DNA from 4 places in the Paenibacillus sp. FSL K6-0108 genome. Region 2 is predicted to be linked to each of the others. Evidence: riboswitches for the same ligand, from Rfam matches in the RefSeq annotation. Region 2 holds a riboswitch; each other region holds the start of a gene.

Region 1 (4,214 bases), 1.7 Mb from region 2:
TACTGAGCGTAGCATACTCCTGCAGACTCAACGTTTCTCCTCGTCTCGAAGGCTGAATACCCGCCTGCTCCAGCAGCTGATCAGCCTGTTCTCTATTCTCTTTCGTGAAGAAACGGGCTTTCAGGTTATTGGAGATTGTTTTTCTGCGCTGAGCAAATGAAGCCTGTACCACTTCGAAGAAATGTGCCTCGTTCGGTATTTCAACCGGCGGTTGCTCACGCACCTTTAACTTGATTACAGCCGATTCCACATTAGGTTGCGGAATAAAGACCGTAGGTGGCACGATACAGACCAATTCCGGCATACTGTAGTACTGAACCGCGATACTCAGACTACCATAGTCCTTAGATCCTGGTGCAGCAGCCATCCGTTCAGCCACTTCCTTTTGAATCATGACCACAATGCTGTCCACAGGCAGCTTCTCTTCAAGCAGCTTCATCATGATTGGCGTCGTTACATAATAAGGAAGATTAGCTACAACACTCACTTTATCTACTGTTCCAAAATCCGTACGGAACAGCTCAGCCAGATCCAGCTTCAACACATCCCCATGATGCACACGAACATTCGGATAAGGCTGCATTACTTCACCCAGAATCGGCAACAGCCGCTGATCAATCTCTACAGCTGTTACGGGTCCGGCTACCCGAGCCAGACGTTCTGTGAGTGCTCCAATACCTGGTCCAATCTCAAGAGCGCCCTTGGACGCGTCCAGATCAGCTGCAGTTACAATTTTGTTCAATATATTTTGATCGATCAGAAAGTTCTGACCCAAGCTCTTCTTGAATGAAAATCCGTGTCTTTGAATAATTTCTTTGGTTCGTTTGGGTGTTGCAATCTCTATGGTTTCTTCCATGTCTTTCATACGCTCACAATCCTTCACGTTCAATTTGCGATAATGCCTCGGAGAACTCTTCCCGGGTAATCTGGAATACACTTAACCGCTTATGGAACTGCTTGCCGTTGCAATATCCTATGCCCAGCAGATTACCCATCTCCATACGACGTGCAGCAGCCTGTGGGTGCACAATCAGTCCCGCCGCAATCAGATCCTCCCAATCGATCAGACTGGGTGCACCTTCATATGACGTGTGTACGCGTGCCAATGCATGACGAATCGCCTCCGGTGAGGCGTTCTCCACTCCAATGTCGCCTTTGCGCGTTGCATCTGCCTCCGGAATGAAAGCATGCTTGCAACCAGGTACTTTATTGGCAATGATTTTACGAATACGTTCACCAGCATGATCCGGGTCTGTCAGTACAATAACACCACGTCTCTCTTGAGCAAGTGCAATCCGCTTTAGAATGCGCTGGTTGATAGCAGAACCACCAGTCTCAATCGTATCTGCTTGAACTGCACGTCGAATAGCTACAGTGTCGTCACGGCCTTCCACCACGATCACTTCTTTTATCATGTTCCATTTCTTCCTTTCTAACGCAAAAAGAAGAGGAATATCCTCTTCTCTGCCAAACGGCGGGGGAGACTGAAATCAGACCCCTCCGCCGCATATTCCGCATGAATCTTTCATGCACCTATTTTATAGCATTCCCATTTCAAAGTAAAACGATTTTAGTTCGCTTCCGGCTTCACCGGTCCGATTACATATACCGTCTTGCCTTTCTTCCGTCCGAAGTTCAGAGCATGCTTCACACTATCATAATACACATCAATTTTGTTGCCTTTAATGGCACCACCTGTGTCTTCCGCACGACGGAAGCCAAGGCCCTCGATATACACCCACCAGCCAATTGGAATGACTTTGGGATCAACTGCAATGGTACGTCCCTCGGTTACCCGAGTACCTGATGCTGTTTTTGTGCCGATACCGGGCTCTTCAGAAGAGTAAGCCGTCATGGATACATTTTTTAATACTTTTGAATATTTAAAAGAATTGCCTGATACAGTAATCACTTTGCTGCCCGATGCAGCGGTTTTCTTCGAGTTCGAGGTTGTTGCTGTTTTTGTCGTGGAAGTCTGCGCCGATACCGTCTGAATCACCGGCTCTTTCACAACAGGTTTGGCTTTGGTGCCAACGGCGATCACTTTATCAACACGATTCGTTGCGATCGATTTGCCCACCATTTTTTTGGAGACCAACTCTCCATCCTGAAATACCTTTTCGATATGCTGTACAAGTGTACCTTCTTTACCGCTCACAATGACACGATTGTCGCCCTTGTACAAGCTAGGGTCAGCCGTTTTGACCACTTTATAAGCGATGGGCTGTTCTACCTCTACCGTACGCTTTGTTACCCGCACTACGCGGATTTTCATATCCGCTTTGATGGTCGTTTCCAGCGCAGGATATACTTTGTCTTCACTTGCAACCTGAATACCTGATTTTTTAATCGCATCTTTTACCGATGAATCGGTTGTATACAGTGTCTTGGTGTCTCCGTCTGCCGTGATATTAACTGGAACGGCCCGCTCAATAACGATGCGGTCCCCATCTGTGATAGCCCCATTCAAGGGCATGGATACCTGATCGTGAGGGCTGACTGTGATTGACTGCTCCTCCAACATTTCCTGAAGCATTCCTGTACGAGTCTCTACCGCCTGAGCTTTGCCATCAATAACCAGTGAAATTTGTTTCCCGGCCTGACCGTAAACGACTAACAAGATCATGATTGTAAGCGCAATTGAGAAAATCGCGATCAATGCCATTTGACGCAAGTTCTCATGCTTCCACCGCAACGCGAAAGACTTACTGGATGATCGTGACTCATGGGTCTCTTCTGGTTGGAATGTGCCCACTTCTCCGTCCTCCTTCATAGCCTCGCCGTCTAAAGTAATGCATGATGTCTTTGACGCGACTATACCAAATTTTCTACAGAACACAGATCGGACCAACATAATCCGGTTCTGCACCATGAATCAATCTTCGCAACATGATGTCATCCTCCTGAATACTTACCGTATGATGACCGTTTTTCTTTTATTCAAAAACAAAAAAGCCAAAGAAAGAGTTTAAGAGGAACTCTTTCGTGGCTTCCGAATGATTCTGAATATCGGAAATTCATGCACGAGGTTGCCTCTCTTTTTCCGCTTGCGAGGTTAGCTGTCGGGTTCGGGCGAAAGAGAGCCGCCCTATCTCCGGTCACCCGCTCATGGCGGACGCCCTTGAATTCACCCCGAGACCCAAAGAAGAAATCAAATACGGCTTCGCAGATTCATACGCTGCTTTTGGGTCAGCGCATGTTGCGCATCGGCTGCAATCACCGATGTTTAAGCCCTATTGGTTCCCCCGCTCTCCGTTAACGGAGACTCAGCGAGACTGATTCATGAAAGTAATGTTGTATCATCGGAAAGTGTCCCTTTGTTCATCCCCCGAACATCTGTCCAATTTTCCGCACAACAATTCACTGAAAAGATGATATCCTGTTTCCATGCATGTTGTAAAGCGTTGTTCAAGTACGTTTTTCTAAATATTTGGTTAAAATATTGTAATATTCTTGATTTATTTGGATCAAAAAGCAAATTAACTCCGCCTAACTCACTTTTTCACCTGTTTTGCTCGATATTTTAACGAATCCCAAATCGTTCCATGGCATTTTTGGTCGTTATTGCTGCAATTTCCTCTACCGAAATGCCTTTAATTTCCGCAGCTGCTTCTGCAACCAGACGTACATGCGCTGTCTCATTTCGTTTTCCACGATAAGGATGTGGTGTCAAATAAGGAGAGTCTGTCTCGATGAAGAATCGGTCCATCGGAACCTTCTCAAGTACCTCTTTGGGCTGCTTCGCATTTTTGAACGTGATTGGTCCTCCGAAGGAAAGATGGAAGCCCAAATCCAGGCACATTTTTGCCGTTTCCCAGCTGCCAGAGAACGAATGCATAACACCGCCTACTTCTCCTGCTTTCTCTTCACGCAGAATCTTTACAATATCCTCATGCGCATCCCGGTTATGAATGACAATCGGCATATTCAACTCACGGGCCAGTCCGATCTGTTGTCGTAATACGCGATGCTGTACTTCTTTCGGTGAGGTGTCCCAGTAATAGTCTAGACCAATTTCACCGATGGCTACCACTTTTTCATGCTTGCATAAAGATGCAATCCATTCCAAATCATCCTCCTGCATTGTAATTGCATCCACTGGGTGCCAACCTACTGCTGCATATATAAAATCATAGGTTTCAGCCAGCTTCATCGTCGTTGGAATAGTCTCCCGGTTAAAGCCCACGTTAATCATGCGACCAACACCTGCATCC
Region 2 (4,214 bases):
TAATATGTTAAATGGCGTAAATACGTTAAAAAGACAAAATAAATGACATAAAAAACACGCCGGCAATGAGGTTGCGGCGTGTTTTTTATGTTCCACAGTAGGAGGAGGGGGATTATGAAGGGAAGGTGGATAGAGATTAGGCTCTGTAAGCGTGAAGTCCTGCACCAAGCATGTGAAAGCTTGGAAATAACGTCTTCATGGACATTGAGGTTGGTTGTACCAGTCCATCCGCAGCGGAGGCGCTGACGGTATGCCATTCATGCTCCAGGTCTGCGGCCAGGCGAACCAACAGGTCCTGGGTTGTATCTGTGTTAAGAGGTATCACTTTGGAGGCTTCGGTTATGCAAGCACTCATGGCTGAATGCAGATAACCAAGGACCGCCTCCTCGACAGGGATTTCGAGGTGGTGGTTAATCCAGGCGTGAACGGTGGAGAGGCAGCCAACGGATTCATACTTAGCCAGGGTTTGTTCCAGATGGCTAAAATCAATCCATGGGTGGAGTGCGCGAGCTAGTTTAATCAGTCGTTTGCCCATGGTGGAGGCATGTTCTCTGAGGTTCACGGGGGTGCGCTGGACATGAACGAGTTTGTCGATGAGGGCTGTACGCCACGCGTCATTATGATCTGCTGCGGTGTATATACCTTTAATCGCCATACCTTCCAGACGCACAATGCTGGGGTGCAATTGACAGCGCATGAAGGATTCGAGGTCTTCAGCGCTTCGAATTGTACCTTCAGCGATATGGGCATCCATACCAAAGGAATGGGTAAACCCTCCGACCTGGATAGAGGAATCAAGCAGTTTGACGTAATCGAGCAGCTTATTCCCACGGTTCACAATCTTTCGCCTCCTACGTTCGTTAAATGTTATGTTAAATAACATTTATACTCCTTTTTGGTTCGACTTATGTTAGTAAATCCGAATTATATGATATATATATTCACATAAATATCCGCTTTTTGTCAATAGTTTCTTGGTTTTTTAAATATAAAATCTATTTAATGTTATTTTATATAACTTTATAAGTTAAGTTCTACTAAGAGGATATGAAGAGTGGTTATTATAAAGAAAGTAGGGTCATCAGCCTAATCGGATATACAAACGAGATCAAATTTAATCATATGCACTTCGTAGGAGAAAATGACGAGATTATACGATTTATGGGAGGAAAAGCGCAGTTAAAATGATATTAATAAAAATGCTTTACTTTTAAACATGAACCGGGTATAATCAATTCTGTTGCCGATTATTTACGACATGCGGTCGTGGTGGAATGGCAGACACGCTATCTTGAGGGGGTAGTGGGTGTATACCCGTGGAGGTTCGAGTCCTCTCGACCGCATCATAAGAACGATTAAGAAGAAGCTTCCCGTATGGGGAGCTTCTTTTTTTGTGTTTTTTACAGTAAAGACGGGTCCGACCAAAAAAAGGTCATCCCATTCCCCTGAATGCATGCTCATGCTGTCTGTCGGGGTCGGATGGCCTTCACTTGTTATTTAAGCAATGCTTTGATGTCTGCTTCAATTTTATCAGGTGTTGTTTGGGGAGCATACCGCTTCACAACACGACCGGTCTGATCCACAAGGAATTTGGTGAAGTTCCATTTGATGGCTTTGGAGCCGAGTACGCCCGGTGCTTCTTTGGTAAGATGCTGGAAGAGAGGATGAGCGCTTGAACCATTCACATCGATTTTCTCAAACATTGGGAAGCTGACACCATAGTTCATCTGACAGAACTCGGCAATATCGTCAGAAGAACCTTTTTCTTGTGCAAACTGGTTGCTTGGAAAACCAAGAACTTCAAATGGGGAGTCTTTAAATTTGTCCTGGAGTTCTTGCAGACCTTTGAATTGAGGTGTGAGGCCGCATTGACTTGCTGTATTCACGATAAGCAGTACTTTGTCACGATAGTTGGACATTTCGACTTCCTGACCGCGAAGGGTGTTTACTTTGTAGTCGTAGACTGACATGAAAATCGCCTCCATTTCATATTCTTCTACCTTCTATTATATTTATTACAATTAAATATTGCAAAATTAATATTGTTTTTTTATCTCAATTTAGACCTGACATGTATGATCTGTGACTGATTTACTGTTCAAATTGCGCTAAAGAGAGAATTAGAGAGCTTTGAAGAGATGGGTAGAGAATGGATGTGTTGTAAGCGCTATTATTGATGTGAAATGGCAAAAATCCGTCGATTCGTTGATCTGCGCAGACTTTACACCAATATGGCACGGGTGTATGATTCATATCGTAATTCCAATTAAATTAAATTTTACATGAAAAACGAAACAAACGATGATATCGCTCTGATTATTGAAAATAAAGGAACGATGTTTTAATCGCTGAGTTTCCATTCATTCATGGGTGGGAAACGGGGGAACCAACAGGATGAACTGTTTAGAACAGTAGGCATCCATGGGGTGAATTTTCCGGTGACAGCCGGAAATAGGGCGACTCTCGCGCCCGAATCCGTCAGCTAACCTCGTAAGCGTTAAAGGGAGAGGCAACAAGCCGTACGCTGGTTCATAGTGTCTTTTTGCTATGGATTATTGAAGAAGCGTCCGGGAGGCCTTGGTCCCCCACGCTTCTTTTTTGTTGTCTTTTCACGCCAAGGGAGGAACGAATGATGGATAAAGAGATGATCTTAGTAACTGCTCCTAATGAAGCAGGACGTAAATTTATCAAATTGCTGATGTACAAAAAAATGCCGTTTGCCGTTCTGACCAATAGTGCAGGGGAAGAGCGCAGACTCCGGAGAATCGGTGTGGAGCATGTCATTCGCATGAACACGGCTGCTGCTCAGAAATGGTTTTTGCCTCAAGGCAGTGTCGGCAATGTTTTTATTTTTGAAAATAGCTTAAACCTGACCTGTCGATATTTGCAGATCTGCCGCTCCTGGACATCCAAGTCCTTGTGTGTTATTACGGAACAAAGCCATCCCAAAGGGATCTATCGGGGAATGGGAGCAGACCGTATTGTATATTCCTTGAATGGGGAAGTGGGGTTTCTGCTTAATGGCTAGTGGCTAGTACTATTCCTGTGATTGATCCAGTGTCAGCCGCCTGTTATAATTGAAATCATATATAAACGGAAACTTGAGGAGACTCATGCATGTTGGTGGGTCTTCTTTTTTATGGTTTGGGAAATAGGGATAATTTCCTGTGGCTAACGAGGAGGAATAAGCGTGCCGGATGTACGTGGAATACAATGGTTGTTCTTTGATGTGGGGGATACACTCGTGGACGAATGGGAGCCGGTAGATGATATTATCGGTCAGTTCGTTCGTGAAGCTTGTGCGCTTGGTTATCAGGTGGAGATGCAGACGGTGCGAGAACTATTTGCTGCCTCCTACCGAAATTACGAGCAATGGCCGATGAAATTGGCTATTCGTACCCTTATCAGCGATGAGGGGCACCGGGAACAGATACAGGAGAAGCTGAAGTTCCGCAAAGAGCTTGAGCGTCCCTTCCCGTCCGCCGAGGCAGTTCTCCAGACGTTGTCGCAGCACTATAAGATTGGTATCATTGCCAATCAAAGTCCGGGAACGGAAAGTAGGCTGAATAGCTACGGCTTGCGCAAGTATGTGGATGTGCTGGCCTGTTCAGCTGAAGAAGGGGTGTCCAAGCCTGACCCTGAATTGTATGCAGTAGCGTTGAAACAGGCGGGATGTAAACCCGAGGAAGCGGTCATGATCGGCGACCGGATTGATAATGATATTATTCCGGCCAAGAAGCTGGGTATGCACACAATTCGGATTTTACAGGGTTATGGCAGGTTTCAGCCTGAGCTTGCGGATGCAGAGCGTCCAGACTGGACGATTGAATCACTGGAGGAACTTCTTCCATTGTTATTGGTTACTCAAAATTCAGACAACTGAATGAAGAGTCGTATTAAGAGCTAATCCGTATGGATTAGGCTGCTGCTCAAACTGCTCAAACATATAAAAGGCTGATCATCTCAAGGGATACGTTACTTGAGTTGATCAGCTTTTTTGAGTTAGACAAAATACAGTGTAGTTCCATTTAAACTAGAACAACAGAATGGTCTGGATAATCAGATACACATTCAGGACAACGATCACTCCGGCAATGATCCAGGAGATAATTTTGAGCCACAACTTGTTGGCAAAAGCCCCCATGCTTTTTTTGTCACTTGTAAACATGACCAGCGGAATGACCGCAAAGGGCAGCTGCAGCGACAGCACAACC
Region 3 (4,214 bases), 690 kb from region 2:
GTTGAAAAACAGTCAGGATGAGCAACCACTCTGATCCGTAAAAAAATAAAAAAGGTTCCTAGAGTGGCAGCAATGCCATTCTAGGAACCTTTCTTCGTGTTACACATGATGCGGTCGAGAGGACTCGAACCTCCACGGGGGTTAGCCCACACGGACCTGAACCGTGCGCGTCTGCCAATTCCGCCACGACCGCGTATATCTTATCCCCGAGAAATTATATCGCGGCGACAAGAAATAATATATCATGTGCAGATAATTAGTGTCAACAAAAAAATAATTCCTCTTCTAATGTGTAAAGCTTTTTATAAATTAGATCTTGGAAGGCCAGTTGCCGTACCAGGCATACCCACCTCTTCTTTCCTTATCGATATCGCTGAGTTTGTATTTCACAACCCCATCACGTCCTACGAAAATCGGTTTATCCGTTCCAATTTCGTAGAAACGTGCCCAAATTGGCGCTGCACCTGAATCTGCAATGAGTTGGCTGTCTCCGTTTTCTCTGACATACTTGTAACCAGTAATTTTAACTTTGTTGAACCAGGCTTCTGCCGCTTTGATGGAGGCAGTAATTTTGGAGTTAGCCGGTCTAGTTTTTAAAAACTTCACAATTGTACTGCTCTCTCCAGCACTCAGAGAAGGCACTTCATAAATCCTAGCTCCTGCAGGTTTAAGGGTACTGGAATCATGCTGCTGCCCCCATGCAGTCAGTTTACCGTTTGTTACAACCTGTGTATTGAGAATAGCCTCTACACCTTTGGCAACTGATTTTTTACTGCGATCTGCAAGAGAGCTGTCGATGAATGAGAAATCTCCTTTACGTGCACCTACTTCATCCAGCATGTACATGACATTAATCATGGCATCGTCGTTGAAGGTAATGTGCTTGTGATAGCCCGAGCTCTGGTATACTTGCGGCCACCCTCCATTGGAGTACTGCATATTCAGCAAAAAGTTGATTCCTTTGATAGCAGCAGCCGAGTAGCGTGGATCATTCGTCTTTTTGAATTCCTTGGCTAATCTTCTAATTTCTGAGTATGTAGCTTTGTTATCAATCGTAGATTTGGTCCACTCGCCACTTGTTTCTTTGTAATCTTTCTTCCATCCCCCGTCAGGACGTTGATTCTTCAAAATATCAGAGATACTTGCTGTCGTTCCAGAGGCGTCTGCAGCAGATACCTTAGCAGCAGGCTGAAATACCATTCCGACAACAGAGAAAACCATTGTACATGCCATAACAAAAGATGCAAACCTTGTTTTTGCCTTCAACATAGATTAGAAACACTCCTCAATTCATTTTCTGCAAACTGTTCCCCTGCCAATCTGTCCTCCTTATATTTGTTTTTAAACTCAAACTATTTCTTTTCATCCAATAAGTGGAATGTATAAAAATGATTCTATGCAAAAATATGAATTTTGTCAATATTTGCAACAACATGTAACAAATTCTTTGGATTACCCTATAATTATCTTTTAATTGTATGTGAGAAAACCAATAAATTGTCCAATTTCTCTCCTTCTGAAACAGTAGTTACTTTTTTGTCATCTATTAGAACCCATCATTCGAGTTTTTTCTACATAATAATCTAGAATTCCGTTAACATTGAGATGATAAGAAGGGTTCAAGATCGGTTTGACATTTTCGCATTTATGCAATATAGTTTCAAAAGGTTACAAAAACTTAATTATTCATTTGCCGAGTTTCATGTTTGAAAACGGGGGAACCATTTTGGGTGAATTATTCTTATACATAGGAAATATAGGGAACCTTCTACCGAACCCTTAGCTAACTCCGTAGGCATCGAAGGGAGAACATAATTTTGAAAAAGCTTATCATTTCTATTTTTGGAGCAGCAGTTCTATTTACATCTGGTGCAGCAAGCACAGAGGCAAGCAGTATTAACACCGTCGTTAACAACATGACAGGCATACCTTACAAATGGGGTGGCACTACACTGGCCGGGTTTGATTGCTCTGGATTCATGAGATATATTTTCAACAAATACAGCATTGAATTGCCACGCACTTCGCAACAGCAAGCCAAGGCCGGAACGCCGGTATCCAAAGCCAATCTGCGTACGGGTGACCTGGTATTCTTTAATACGATGGGCAATGGTATTTCACATACAGGTGTATATATCGGGGGCGGACAGTTCGCTCATGCTTCAAGCAGCAAGGGTGTAAGCATCACCCAATTATCCAATCCTTATTTCAACGATCGTTACGTAACAGCACGCCGGGTAACAGGACAGTTTATGTATAACAAAATGCTGGGAAAAATATAAGTTAAACAAGGAAAAGGCTTCGGTTATCACCGGAGCCTTTTCTTTGTTTACATTGATTTTTCTACAATACTTAAAATTCGAGATCGTAATCAGCTTCAACACATCATCATTACTAATGCAAAGCTTTCTGTACCCTCATTGCACCCTGAGACAGCGCATGACCTCCGCCTACGGCTCCTGCCACAGCAACCGTCTCCATAATCTCCTGATCTGTTGCTCCCTTGGCACGTGCCTCTTCCACATGGTAGAACGTACACACTTCATTATTAGCGAACAAACCAATGCCCAGCGCAATCAGCTGTTTGGTCTTGGCATCAATCGCCCCTGCCTGAAAACATTCTCCAGTGAACTCATGATAAGACTTCACCACAGCTGGCAGCACGTCGCTTAATTCACCAATCTGATCTTTATAGGCATGAACCTTATCATTCATCAATGTCATGGTTACCGCACATCCTCTCGGCTGATATGTTACAAGCTCTCACTGTACCTATCTTTTCACCCGAGAGGTGCAATTATGCCAAAACATCCATGGTAAATGAACCTAAAGAACGCATGTCCTATTCTTCGAGCGGACTCTTACGTGGCTCGCTGAACAACTGATACTGATAATTCCGGTCGAGCTTGACCACACGACGATTCTGACGGCGAATGAGCACCTGCTCCCCGTCCCAGGCCACTACAATGCCCGTCACATCATTGGACTGAATCTCGTCCCGTACTACCCTTACTTTTTCACCCGATAAACGCAGTGCATCCAATTCTGCATCACTGATCATATTTATGGCGCCTACTTTCTCCAAAAAAATTATTTACAAAAAGAGACCTAAATGAAAAGTCATTTAGGTCTCACGTGACTGTATTGGACTGTCATGTCATTCGAAAGTATGTCCCGACTGAAAGTTACCGCTGCGCGTGCTCTTTGCTGTCGTTCTTCTCAAACCAAAAATCAAGCACTTTGGCGGACATCACACGTTCTTCAAGGTACTCCACTTGATGCGGTGTAAATTGTTCTTTCCAAGAGAAGGACAACTCTTCGCACAAGCCTACAATCGTCAGCAATTCTGACCAGGCAACGTAGCGTTTGTACCAGAAAAATTGAGGATGTTCAATCATATAGGGATAAAGGTCATCGAATTCCGTATGTTTACAATCCAGGGCACGCTCAAAATGTACTTTCGATTCCGCCAGCTTATCAATAAAAAATTGTTCTGTTGCCGGTTGGTTACCCATGGTGTTGCCTCCTCTCCCTAACATAACCCCATTATAAATGAAATCAGCGGTCATGCAAAGGCATTGTTATAAAATTAGGCACTTTTTCCTTTAAAAAGTCACAATTCGTTATCATCAAATTGCACGGTGCCATCGTTCAGTGAACGAATACGCACCAAGGCTTCTACCGGGATGCCCTGCTCCCGAATGGTGCGGGCTCCTGCCTGAAAACATTTTTCGACCACGACACCAAATCCAACCAGTTCCGCACCCGAACGTTCGATAATTTTTATGACACCACGAGCGGCATCGCCATTCGCAATAATATCGTCAATGAACAAAATACGGTCATTCTCATGAATATATTCACGGGACACCATAATATCAGTTACGATTCCTTTGGTAAAAGATGGAACCCTTTCACAGTAGGCGTCGGGGTCAGCCAAAAGTGTCTTTTTGCGACGGGCAAATACCAGCGGAACACCCAATTCATGTGCGGCAGCAAAGGCAACCGGAATCCCGGAAGACTCCACTGTAACGACCCGGGTAACACCACTTTCACGGAAACGAGCGGCAAACTCACGCCCCATTTCCATCGTCAATGCAGGATCTATCTGGTGATTCAGCAGACCATCCAGCTTAAGCACCTGATCTGACATGACTACACCTTCTTGTAAAATTCGTTGTTTCAATACTTCCATAATTTGACCTCCCAAGCCT
Region 4 (4,214 bases), 1.6 Mb from region 2:
CTGAAAGACGGCCAAACGTTGTACGAGTCGTCAGTTACATTGCAGAAAAAAGGCAGTGACTATTTAAAAGTACCTGTTCGAATCGTGTTCGAGGATGGAAAAACCCTGACTAAGGAATGGGATGGAAGCGACAAACGCATTACTTACAAACTAACCTATACTTCCCCTGTTTCCTGGGCAATGACTGATCCGCTGTACACCATTGTGCTGGAGAACCACCATATGAACAATTTTCTGAAAGCCGGACTGGATGAGCCAACCAAATCCCGCTGGAGCATGAGCGCAACCAAAATTATAGAAGCCATATTCGGAAGTCTGTCATGGTGAGGTGGATACAGTGAAAGCGAAAATACGTGAAGGCTGGTTTCTCGTCCGTCAGCATATGTTCATTGCAGCACTCTTGTTTCTCTATCAATTAATATGGGGATACTTCCTTTATCGAATGGTACAGTCAGCGGTGGTCCCGCTGCTCCTGCGTTATCCTGATCCTGATGCCGGGGAGCTAAGTACAATCTTGTTCAAAATGGAGAGCCAGCTCGGCCTTTCAACGAACTCGGAGGTTCATCGCTATCTGTGGATTCTAGGCGCTATGCTACTGCTAAGGATGCTGATTAGCCCTCTCATTCAGGCTGGGCTGCTCTACTCGCTCCAGCATTATAATCATTCGGAAGAACGTATCCCATTCATTCGGGGCGTCAAAAATTTGTGGAAGCCAATGCTGTTGCTCTACACCATTCGCACCCTATTGCTGCTGCTACCGGCATATTGGCTCGCACCAAAGCTCTATTCCATCTTCATGGAAGGTTTTCATTCTCTCCATCTGCTTCTGCCTGGTATACCCTATGTTGTTGGCTGGATTGTATACGGGTGGGTTATCCATCACATCCTGCTCTACATGCAGTTTGGTATCTCGGCTCCTGATGGAGAAGGTGGAGCGCTTGGTACGTTTCAAGCTCTATGGATTGCGCTACGCCAGGTCATCCCTCTTATTGGCATTGCAGTCCTGCTAGGAGGCCTTCATCTGCTGGTATTTGGCGCCTTTACTTCAGCTTCATGGTTAGTAACGGGCTTAATCGGTCTTATACTACAACAGACGTATCCACTTGCCAGGTGTTTGCTGAGCCTGTGGAAAATATGCGCCCATTTTCGATTATGGCAGTCCAATTCGGTCAAGGAATAAACTGAACGGTTAAAAATTGTTACCATCTCTATGTAAAGTGTTATGCTCATCTAATGCCGTTAAATAAGCAAACCTCGACCTTTCCCCGTCAAAGGTCGAGGTTTTTTTTGTTAATTTTGTTGTTAAACGTTGCCAAAGTGGTATACCTCTGTTACAATAATCGCAGTGAGTTTTTAGTAACAACTTTGTAATCTTTACCTTCATATTTGTAACTACTTAAAATTTAATCGTCATTTCTTGATTTCGCAGGTGCATAACTAGCATAGCCAAATTCCTAGCACCTGGGAAGCGGGGGAACCAGTTATGGGTGAATTGATCTTGCAACAGAGGGATCATAGGGGACCTTCAACCGAATCCTTAAGCTAACCTCGTAGGCATTGGAAGGGGTATATCTCTTGTTTAAGAAGAAATTAACCGCAGCTGTACTTAGCCTGACATTCGCATTATCGCTTGGAGCAGGCAGCGCATTCGCAGATTCAAAAATGGACCAAGTCATTGATTCAGCAATGGGAACTACATACAAAAGCGGAGGAACAACGCTTAACGGCTTTGACTGCTCTGGGTTTACAAGTTATGTATTCGACAAGCTGGGCATTGATCTGGCTCGCCAATCCAGTTCACAATTCGACATGGGCGATTCAGTATCCCGTATGGAAATGAGACCAGGCGATCTGGTATTTTTCAATACAACGGGCAAAGGGGTCTCGCATGTAGGGATCTTTGTAGGGGATGGTAAGTTTGCACACTCCTCTTCTTCCAAAGGAGTTACAATCAGCGCATTAAGTGAAAGCTACTGGGCTAACCGCTATGTTGGCGCTAAACGCATTATGAGCACGGACGCATATGAAACATTGGCCATCGACTAGGGACAAACTGAGCAACGTCATGCTGGAACAATAAAACTACTGTAACGAAGCATAATAGAACCGTCTGGTACATTCTCCGCAGGAATGTATCCGGCGGTTTTTTTGTGCTTTGTTTCTCTAAACGTATTCAGGATAAGCTATTAAACCAACTTTAGCTTTTTATAGAGCTAATTTTTATTGCTTTGTCCGTGCTCTTATAATGTTTTTACCCATCCCACTATAATATAAACGAAATTACCGGAACTTTTGTTTCACTTTTTTTCTCAAACGGGTACTTGCCAAATGAACGCCTCTTTTGTAGAGTGAAAACAGACTTACATATGGAATGACATATGTATATGGACAATTCAAAACCAGTATAGCTTGTTCACAATGAGAGGAGCATGCAGTTGTATGGATGAAGCCCCTGTGATGTTTCACGTTGTGCCCATGCAAGAAGAACATGCGAAGCTCATCTGCGATTGGCAGTATGACCCGCCTTATAATATTTATAGCTGGCTGCCCTGGGAGCAGATGAAAGCACTTGAGGTGGAATTTGGCGATCCCCAGCTACGGAAAGAACAATATGCGGTCGTACTGGGGGAGGATGGGCAAATTTGCGGTTTCGCTCAATACTTTGCACTTGAAGGTGTCACCCGCATTGGGCTTGGCATGCATCCCGAACGCTGTGGTCATGGTCAAGGGACGGATTTTGTCTCGGCCATTGTGCAGGAAGCCATTCGCCGGAACCCTGCAAACGAAATAGATCTGGAAGTTCTGACATGGAATGAACGTGCCATTCGCGTCTATCTCAAAGCCGGATTTGTTACGCAGGATACATACGAGCGACAGACACCGAGCGGTTTGAAACCTTTTTATTGCATGGTCTATCAAGGTCCACGCGGATAAAAAAGGCTATAAAAGCACCTTGAAAGTCCCCGGTTATGTGATTAGTTCAAAAAATTACCACAAAATGCTATGATGTAACTACAGGTTCCGTTATAATGATATGGATAGTTTCAGGTTAGATGATCTTTCATTCTGGAGGGGACATAAGGGATGCACAAATGGATCATGAGCGGGGTATTTTTTGCAGCGTGCGCTTTAGCTATTGTTTTAATGTTTACGCTTCCAGGGAAAGAGGAAGTTGCAGAAGAAGCGAAACCGACGATGCCACAAGTTACAATGGATGCAGGACAGGCTGAGGCACTAGTCAAAGCAAACTGTATTACCTGCCACGGTGATCAGCTTCAAGGGGGCATGGGCCCTAGTCTGCAGAAGATTGGTAGCCAGGACGATGTGGAGAAGATTTATACCACGATTGTCAAAGGTAAAAGCGGCGGTATGCCTTCGTTCAAAGACAAGTTGAAGGATGAAGAAATCGCAAATGTTGCGATGTGGCTGGCAGAGAAGAAGTAATCCAAGATGTTCAAGGCGATCAGTCTGTGACGGATTGCATGTATAGTGGGTTAGTGATTTCAATCTTGGTCACCTCCTGCACCTTCGTGCATACCAAACCACACTGAAGCTGGACACACAACGTAGTTACCCCTGTATTCAATATTACAGGGGTTGCTGGGTTTATCGATGGTCATACAAAAGAAGAGGCTCTTACTCACCCGCGCTGGGAAGTAAGAGCCTCTTGGTCATATATTAGGTATACCCGCTGGAAAATTGCACGCTATGATTTCTCTGATTGCATTGGCGTATCCTACGGCCGCATGCCGCCTCTGGTTCACCTAAAAGCTTGCATAGATTACTGGGTCTTTGCCTCCTGCTCAGCGAGAAAAGCTTCCACTTCACGTGCGGACGGCATCCCGGACTGGGCGCCGAGCTTCGTCACGGACAACGCGGCTGCGCCCATGGCGAAACTTACCGCCGTGTCAAGCGTCTCTCCGCGCGCGAGGGCTACCGCCAGCGCGCCGTTAAAGCAATCGCCAGCGCCGGTCGTGTCGACGGCGCTTACGGCGTAGCCGGGCGCACGGCACGCGCCGGCACGCCCTGCCTGTACGCGGCCGCTAGGCGCTGCCGCGTACACAGCCCCCTCGGGACCGAGCGTCGTGACGACAGCGGCCCCGAGGGATGCGGCAAGCTCTGCGACCGCCGCATCCACGTCTTCCGGCCGGAGATCATCCCGGCCGGTGAGCACGGCGAGCTCGCTGCGGTTCGGCGTGACAACGTCGACGCAC

What was found. A riboswitch is a leader RNA that binds a small molecule or an ion and turns the genes downstream of it on or off. The one in region 2 is predicted to bind cyclic di-AMP.
Region 1: it holds a riboswitch for cyclic di-AMP, as region 2 does, so the genes downstream of both, MHB49_RS00150 (3D domain-containing protein) here and MHB49_RS07960 (hypothetical protein) in region 2, are expected to answer to the same signal.
Region 3: it holds a riboswitch for cyclic di-AMP, as region 2 does, so the genes downstream of both, MHB49_RS11465 (C40 family peptidase) here and MHB49_RS07960 (hypothetical protein) in region 2, are expected to answer to the same signal.
Region 4: it holds a riboswitch for cyclic di-AMP, as region 2 does, so the genes downstream of both, MHB49_RS00520 (C40 family peptidase) here and MHB49_RS07960 (hypothetical protein) in region 2, are expected to answer to the same signal.

Annotation. Positions count from the first base shown of each region.
Region 1 is NZ_CP150288.1:32,021-36,234, reverse strand. It holds gene rsmA (16S rRNA (adenine(1518)-N(6)/adenine(1519)-N(6))-dimethyltransferase RsmA) at 1-865, opposite strand, end outside; gene rnmV (ribonuclease M5) at 870-1,415, opposite strand; gene MHB49_RS00150 (3D domain-containing protein) at 1,571-2,755, opposite strand; cyclic di-AMP (ydaO/yuaA leader) riboswitch at 3,029-3,282, opposite strand; gene MHB49_RS00145 (TatD family hydrolase) at 3,524-4,214, opposite strand, start outside.
Region 2 is NZ_CP150288.1:1,757,864-1,762,077, forward strand. It holds gene MHB49_RS07945 (urease accessory protein UreF) at 137-838, opposite strand; tRNA gene MHB49_RS07950 (tRNA-Leu) at 1,261-1,343, shown strand; gene MHB49_RS07955 (glutathione peroxidase) at 1,494-1,970, opposite strand; cyclic di-AMP (ydaO/yuaA leader) riboswitch at 2,337-2,512, shown strand; gene MHB49_RS07960 (hypothetical protein) at 2,630-3,028, shown strand; gene MHB49_RS07965 (HAD family hydrolase) at 3,191-3,883, shown strand; gene MHB49_RS07970 (Nramp family divalent metal transporter) at 4,034-4,214, opposite strand, start outside.
Region 3 is NZ_CP150288.1:2,449,484-2,453,697, reverse strand. It holds tRNA gene MHB49_RS11475 (tRNA-Leu) at 110-193, opposite strand; gene pelA (pectate lyase) at 310-1,269, opposite strand; cyclic di-AMP (ydaO/yuaA leader) riboswitch at 1,682-1,813, shown strand; gene MHB49_RS11465 (C40 family peptidase) at 1,818-2,282, shown strand; gene MHB49_RS11460 (carboxymuconolactone decarboxylase family protein) at 2,395-2,724, opposite strand; gene MHB49_RS11455 (hypothetical protein) at 2,843-3,061, opposite strand; gene MHB49_RS11450 (hypothetical protein) at 3,186-3,515, opposite strand; gene MHB49_RS11445 (xanthine phosphoribosyltransferase) at 3,614-4,195, opposite strand.
Region 4 is NZ_CP150288.1:108,409-112,622, reverse strand. It holds gene MHB49_RS00530 (M1 family metallopeptidase) at 1-327, shown strand, start outside; gene MHB49_RS00525 (hypothetical protein) at 338-1,180, shown strand; cyclic di-AMP (ydaO/yuaA leader) riboswitch at 1,435-1,572, shown strand; gene MHB49_RS00520 (C40 family peptidase) at 1,576-2,046, shown strand; gene MHB49_RS00515 (GNAT family N-acetyltransferase) at 2,440-2,934, shown strand; gene MHB49_RS00510 (c-type cytochrome) at 3,085-3,444, shown strand; gene rbsK (ribokinase) at 3,782-4,214, opposite strand, start outside.